3 regions of the Paenarthrobacter sp. NyZ202 genome follow, and region 2 is predicted to be linked to each of the others. Evidence: riboswitches for the same ligand, from Rfam matches in the RefSeq annotation. Region 2 holds a riboswitch; each other region holds the start of a gene.
What was found. Region 2 has a riboswitch for cyclic di-AMP ahead of ACPFL9_RS19460 (hypothetical protein). Riboswitches for the same ligand answer to the same signal wherever they lie in the genome.
Positions count from the first base shown of each region.

Region 1: linked by a shared signal. The riboswitch ahead of ACPFL9_RS05035 (C40 family peptidase) and the one ahead of ACPFL9_RS19460 (hypothetical protein) in region 2 are both predicted to bind cyclic di-AMP.
Region 3: linked by a shared signal. The riboswitch ahead of ACPFL9_RS04015 (hypothetical protein) and the one ahead of ACPFL9_RS19460 (hypothetical protein) in region 2 are both predicted to bind cyclic di-AMP.

Region 1 covers NZ_CP187556.1:1,043,765-1,046,022, reverse strand. The annotation lists gene ACPFL9_RS05040 (NlpC/P60 family protein) at 1-348, opposite strand, end outside; gene ACPFL9_RS05035 (C40 family peptidase) at 448-1,191, opposite strand; cyclic di-AMP (ydaO/yuaA leader) riboswitch at 1,196-1,355, opposite strand; gene ACPFL9_RS05030 (M23 family metallopeptidase) at 1,502-2,258, opposite strand, start outside.
Region 2 covers NZ_CP187556.1:4,205,363-4,207,620, reverse strand. The annotation lists gene ACPFL9_RS19460 (hypothetical protein) at 1-1,070, opposite strand, end outside; cyclic di-AMP (ydaO/yuaA leader) riboswitch at 1,073-1,222, opposite strand; gene ACPFL9_RS19455 (ATP-dependent DNA ligase) at 1,452-2,258, shown strand, end outside.
Region 3 covers NZ_CP187556.1:824,137-826,394, forward strand. The annotation lists gene ACPFL9_RS04010 (pyridoxal phosphate-dependent decarboxylase family protein) at 1-167, shown strand, start outside; gene ACPFL9_RS04015 (hypothetical protein) at 279-1,109, opposite strand; cyclic di-AMP (ydaO/yuaA leader) riboswitch at 1,115-1,276, opposite strand; gene ACPFL9_RS04020 (HAMP domain-containing sensor histidine kinase) at 1,411-2,258, opposite strand, start outside.

The DNA.
Region 1 (2,258 bases), 1.4 Mb from region 2:
GGTTTCAGCCTTTGCGGGAGCCTTCTCCACCACGGGAGCCGGAGCTTCAACCGTCGTGACGACGGGGCGCTCGTAGGAGATGGCCACGGTGGAATCGGCTGCAATGGTTGCCTGGGCAACGGCCTGCACGTCGAGTGCCGTGGTGGCGGTGGACTCGCGCTGGATGTTGGTGTCGGCCGCGTTGGCAGCAACACCACTGGTCAGGACCAGGCCTGATGCAGCGGCGATAACGGCTGCCTGGCGGCCAACGCCGCCTGCATTGCCGCTGACGGCCTTGGCGATGACGGCGATGGAGCTGGTCTTGGGGGCCTCAGCGCGGTGCCGTGCATTCTTGTTTGCACTCGTCATGGTTACTCTCTTTTGTCGTATCCGGACGCGGTTGGGGACGCGTCCGGTTCGGCAGGCCAGCACTTGGGGGGCATGCTGGCTTGCCCCGAACGGGATGTGCTAGCCGAGGGTGTAGAACGAGGAGCTGCCGGTGGAAGCCACCGAGTGGAGCAGCGTGCCCTGGCTGGGGTTGAGGGCGCTGATCATCATGCCGTTGCCAACGTAGATGCCCACGTGGGCTCCACCGTTCTGCATCACCAGGTCACCGGGAGCCGGCGTGCTGGTGGGCTTCATGGCGGTCCATGCGTTGACGCGGGGGATGCTGATGCCGGCCTGGGCGTAAACCCACTGGGTGAAACCTGAGCAGTCCCAACCGTTGGGGCTGGTGCCGCCCCAGACGTAGGGGTGGCCAATGCCGGTGTAGGCAATGGCGGCGAGGCCCGAAGCGGCTGCGCTGGAAGCGGAGTCCTTGGCCTTGGAAGACTGGGCCGTCACTGCAGCACCGCTGGTGGAACCACCGTTGCCGGCCTGCGTGCGGGTGGTCTGGGAAGCGCGCTGGACCTTGGGGGCTTCCTTGGTGGCCACGACGGGGCTTTCGAAGGAAACCGTGGCGGTGGGCTCGGCGGTAACCACTGCGGTGGTCACGAGCTGCTGGGTGCTTGACGATTCCGACTTGGAGACGTCGGTGTCAGCTGCCTGGGCGGGCATTCCAACGCTGAGGACAAGTCCTGAAGCTGCGGCCAGAACGGCGGCCTGGCGTCCTACGGTGCCTGCATTGGTGGAAACAGCCTTGGAAAGGTTGTTCAAAGGGTTCGTGCGAACCGTTTCGGCGCGGTGGCGCGCAGGGGTAGTGCGTGAAGACACGAAGGTAGCCTCTCCCAATGCCTGCGAGGTGAGCTGTCGGATTCGGATGGGAGTCATCCGGCCGCTCCGCTTCAAGGAAGCTTTGCGACTTAACCCCTAGGCCTTCAAAAAAGGCCGGAAGTGGTTCCCCCGCCCCTGCCAGACGAATTTTGCGAACGGACCCTGGATGGTGGCAGAGCTAGGCAATCCACCCAAGTGCATCGGCTCCCTGGAAGCCGATGCGATTTAGACGGTACAACAGAAGTGCTTCAATGTCACATTCAGATCACGGGGCGTGTCACAAATGCGAGAGACGACCATCAGCTCTGGCTCAGAGCCAACCCATGGGGTCAACGACTTCGCCGTTGACCTGGACCTCGAAGTGGAGGTGGCAGCCGGTGGAGGCGCCGGTGGTGCCGCTCAGGGCAACAGTGTCTCCGCGGCTGACGGTCTGGCCGACCTTCACGCTGAACGACGACAAGTGGTTGTACGTGGTCTCGAGGCCGTTGCCGTGGTCTACCACCACGCGGTTGCCTCCACCGTACTCGTGCCATCCGGCGAACGTGACCTTGCCGGCTGCTGCCGCATGGACAGCGGTGCCGCACTGGGCCACAAAGTCCTGCCCGCGGTGGAAGTCGCCGGCGCCGCCCGTGAGCGGGCTGATGCGGTAGCCGAACGGAGAAGCCGTGCTGAGCGTGTCCAGCGGGCTGCCCAGGCTGCCGACGGATGAGGCACGCTGGATGCTCTCGGCCGACTGTGCACTCAGGAGCTGCTTGAGCTTTCCGTCAGGATCCGCCGCAGTAGCAACGGCTGCGCGGCTGAAATCGATCTTGGCCGACGCTTCCGCGGAAACCTCGGGCTGGCTGCCGCCCGCGACTGTCAGCGCGGCCTCGGTCTGGCCCGACTCGGAGGTGGCCATCACCGGGCTGGTGGCCGGCAGACCGACAGTCAGGGCAAGGCCGGTGGCGGCAAGCGCTACACCGGCTTTCTGCCCGACGCCACTGGCTGCGGCGAAGTCGGCAACCTGGCGCAACGGGCTCTTACGGCGGCGCACCTGACGCTGGGTGTCGCGGGGCCGGATCTCCGTT
Region 2 (2,258 bases):
GGGTCGGCCGGCGCCTGATCCGCGGCGGTTGCCGTCTGGGATGCTGCCGACGCCGTGGAGTACGACGGGCTCGGCGCGGGGGAAGCGGTGCCGGTATGGCGTCCATTGCCGTTGCCGGATGCAGTACCGTCAGCCTCCTGCGCGGGTGTTTCCTGACCGATCAGCGGCAGCTCCCAGGCCTGGCTCACCGTGCCGACCGTCAGCACAAGCCCCAGGGCACCGGCAACCACCGCCATGCGCTGGCCCATGGTTTTCACGGAGGCGGCCTTGGTCAGGGCGTTGTGGGGCTCCCGGGTGAATGGTGACGCGCCCAGGGATCCAAAGGCGGATGCGCCGGCCGAGTGGGTGCTTTCGCTTCGAGCTTGTGCGTGGCCTGCCGCTTCGGCGCGGGCAGCGCTGCGGCTGGACAGGCCGGCCGCGGCCGTAGCTGCTGCTGCGGCTGTTTTTGCCGTGCCTACTGTTTTTGCCGTGCCTGCCGCTTTGGGCTGGGCGGGGACAGGTTCGACACCGGGCTCGGCGCCGGGTGCGGCAATGACCGGGATCGCCGCGGTAGCGGGTTCGGGGACAGGTTCGACGCCGGGCTCGGCGCCGGGTGCGGCAATGACCGGGATCGCCGCGGTAGCGGGTTCGGGGGCAGGTCCCGGCTCGACGGGTGCGGCAATGACCGGGATCGCCGCGGTAGCGGGTTCGGGGGCAGGTCCCGGCTCGACGGGTGCGGCGATGACCGGGATCGCCGATGTTGGCGGTCCGGGTGTGGTGGATTCGGCGCGGGTGGGCACAGGGACGGCAGGGATGGCGGCAGTCCGGGGCTCTGCTTCCGCAGCAGCGGGACCGCTGGCGGGGGCGCCGGCAGTTTCCGCAGCCAGAACCGCCTGTGCTGCGCGCTCGGCCGCGCGGGCCGCCGCGCGCGTCATGGGCGCCTGGGTAGGAGTGGCCGCGGTGGCGGGTGCCGCCGTCGTGGTTTCTTCACCGGTGACCTGTCCGCTGGGTTGGGCCCGACGGCGTCCGGTTGGCTTGGTGCGCTCGGCGGCCCCTGGGGCACGGCGCGGCTGATCCATGGTTGGGGACATGGTGTTTGCCTCTCAACGCCTGCGAGGTTAGCTGTCGGGTTCGGACGAGGCCGTCCGGCCGCGCATGGCGGCTTCACCCCAAGGGCCTGCGGAGAACAGGCCCGGGAACTCTGGGTCCCCCGTCTCTGCCGCGGATCTGGCGGATTCCGGGATGCGGCAGAGCTCGGCGTCAGCCCGGAAGCGGCCCAGCGGAGATTCGGGTCGCCCTTCGAAGGTACAGGAGCACGGAAGTAAAGTCACATTAATGTAACGGACGGAACGCCTAAGGGTGGTACGGGTCCGCGGCGCCTACCCTTCGGGGTCCGCCCGGGAGTGCCCTGTTTATGCACATAGGGGATTGCACCCTAGCTTTGGGCAGGTGCGGGCCGGTAGACATGAGCTATGGATCTTCCCGTGATGCCGCCCATTTCGCCCATGCTCGCCAAGTCCGTCCCGAACATCCCGGATGTCGGGCACTATGAACCCAAATGGGACGGGTTCCGGACCATCGTGTTCAAGGACGGGGATGACATCATCCTGGGCAGCCGCAACGAGAAACCCATGACCCGCTACTTCCCTGAACTCGTGGAGGCGCTGAAGAAAAACCTGCCGGAGAAGTGCGTGGTGGATGGCGAGATCATTCTCATCTCCGGCAACCGGCTGGACTTTGAGGGCCTGCAGCAGCGCATCCACCCAGCCGACAGCCGGGTCCGGATGCTCGCAGAGAAAACGCCGTCCTCCTTCGTGGGGTTCGACCTCCTTGCCCTCGGTGACGAAGACTTCACCGGCAAACCGTTCAGTGAGCGCCGCTCGGCGTTGGAAGACGCGCTTGCCGCGGCCGAACCGCCGGTCTATGTGACGCCTGCGGTCACCGACTTGGAGCGGGCTCAGGAATGGTTCGTGCAGCTTGAGGGAGCAGGGCTCGACGGCGTGTTGTCCAAGCCGCTCCACGGCACCTACCAGCCGAACAAGCGGGTGATGTTCAAGACCAAGCATGAACGGACAGCGGACTGCGTGGTGGCCGGGTTCCGGTGGCACAAAACGGCGGACGTTGTCGGGTCCATGCTGTTGGGCCTCCATGACGATTCCGGCAAGCTCCATCATGTGGGAGTGGTGGCGTCCTTCCCCATGGCAAAACGGAAGGCGCTCGTGGAGGAGTTGGAGCCTTACAAAGTGGACATCGGCGACCACCCGTGGGGCGAGTGGGCC
Region 3 (2,258 bases), 1.1 Mb from region 2:
GCCGGGTCACGCAGAGAGTCATGGCCGAAGGGGTGGTGTGGATGTCCGGTTCGGTGTGGCATGGCCGTGACATCCTGCGCATCTCCGTGAGCAACTGGTCCACGGATGCGGACGATGTCGCCGCATCCGTCGCTGCCGTCAGACGCGCTGCGGAGGCTGAAGCCTAGCTGCCGGGGCATAAACCTGCCGGGCACAGATTCAGGGGATGAAAAAGCGCCGGTCCGCACCGTTCGTTTTAGAAGGAATGGTGCGGACCGGCGCTCTGGCTCAGGCCTGGCTTAGTACCAGTTGTTGGCCAAGTGGAAGGCGAGGGCTGCGGAAGGCGAGCCGTAGCGTTCCTTGATGTAGTTCAGGCCCCACTTGATCTGGGTCTGGTAGTTGGTCTGCCAGTCGGCGCCCGCAGTGGCCATCTTGCTTGCCGGCAGTGACTGGACGATCCCATAGGCGCCACTGGAAGGGTTGGTGGCCGTGGTTCGCCAGTTCGATTCCTTCTCCCAGAGCGTGTTCAGGGCGACCATCTCGCCGGCGCCCCAACCGTAGTTTGCCAGGATGCTGGCAGCGTAGGCTTTTGCGGCGGCGGGGTCGTCGATGGCCTTGGGAGCGGCAGCTGCGGCGGCTTTCTCGGCGGCTGCGGCATCGGTGGCCTGCTTGGCCGCAGCATCAGCGGCGGCTTTCTCGGCTGCGGCCTGGGCAGCAGCGGCCTGCTCCGCAGCAGCTTTTTCAGCCGCGGCCTTGTCGGCGGCGGCCTTCTCTGCGGCAGCCTGTTCGGCAGCGGCCTTGTCTGCGGCTGCACGGTCAGCTGCGCCCCGGGCGGCAGCAGCGTCCATCGAAGCAGCGATCTCGGCAGCCTTGTTGGTGCTGACCTGGGCGTTGGCCTGGGTTTCGGCGGCCTGGCTCAGTTCCGGGAGGTTGAAGGCAGCGTTTGCGGCGGTGCCCAGGGATGCAACGCCCAGCGCGGCAGCCACGACGCCGGCTACTACGGACATGCGCTGACCGGTCTTGCCACGGCGGGCAGCGTCCTTCAGGACAGCCTGCGATTTGGTCAGCGGAGCGTTGTGATCGTCACGGTGACGCGCGGAAGGGCGCGTCTGATCGTTCAATTCAGACATGTGTGATTACCTCTCAGCGCCTGCGGAGTTAGCTGTCGGGTTCGGATGAGGTCATCCGGCCGCGCGTGCAGCAGCGGCTTCACCCCAAGGGCCGGCAATCTATGCACGGGCCCGGAGACTCTGGGTCCCCCGTCTCTGCCTTTGGGTGAGAACGGAACTCCGGGAAGTGGCAGAGCTCGGCGCATCCCGGGTGTGGGTCAGGTTGGGGCGACCCACCCTTTCGACGGTACAGGACGAATCGGCTTAAGTCACATTTGGGTAACAGAGATCACGACGGCGGTGCGTCGCCTTGCCCATTTTGTTACAGGCGTGCGGCGCTCCCCAGAGGGAGGCGGAGGGCGAACTCGGTGCGCCCGGGCCGGGATGTGACGTCCACGGTACCGCCGTGTGCGCGCACGATGGACTCCACGATGGAAAGGCCCAGTCCCGAGGTCCCTTCGGAGCCTGACCTCGCGGCGTCTGCCCTGGCAAAACGGGAGAAGATGCGCGCCTGGAAATCCCCCGGAATACCAGGCCCGTTGTCTGTCACGGTCACCACAGCGCCGCCGTCGTTGGACAGCATGACGCCGGTTTCCACCGTTGTCCCGGCATCCGTGTGCTTGCGTGCATTGGAGAGCAGGTTGGCCAGCACTTGGTGGAGCTGTGTCGCGTCCCCGCGCACGGTGACTGGTTCGTCGGGCAGCCGCAGCTTCCAGTGGTGGTCCGGCGCCATCACTTTCTCGTCGCTGACCGTTTCGATCACCAACTGGGTGAGGTCGACATCCGAGACCTTCAACGCTTGTCCTTCATCCAGCCTGGCGAGCAGGAGCAGGTCTTCGACCAAGGCTGTCATGCGTTCCGACTGGCTCTGGACGCGGGCCAGGGACTTCCGGCCGTCCTCGGTGAAGTTCTCGGTCATGCGAAGCAACTCGGTGTATCCGCGGATTGCGGTGAGCGGTGTGCGGAGCTCGTGTGAGGCGTCCGCCACGAACTGGCGCACCTTGGTTTCGCTTGCCTGCCGCGCTTCCAAGGCACTGGCGACGTTGTCGAGCATCTGGTTCAGGGCATGGCCCACGCTGCCCACTTCCGTGCCGGGGTGGGCCGCCCCCTGAGGTACCCGTACCGCCAAAGCCACCTCGCCGGCGTCGAGGGGCAGGCGGGAGACCTTGG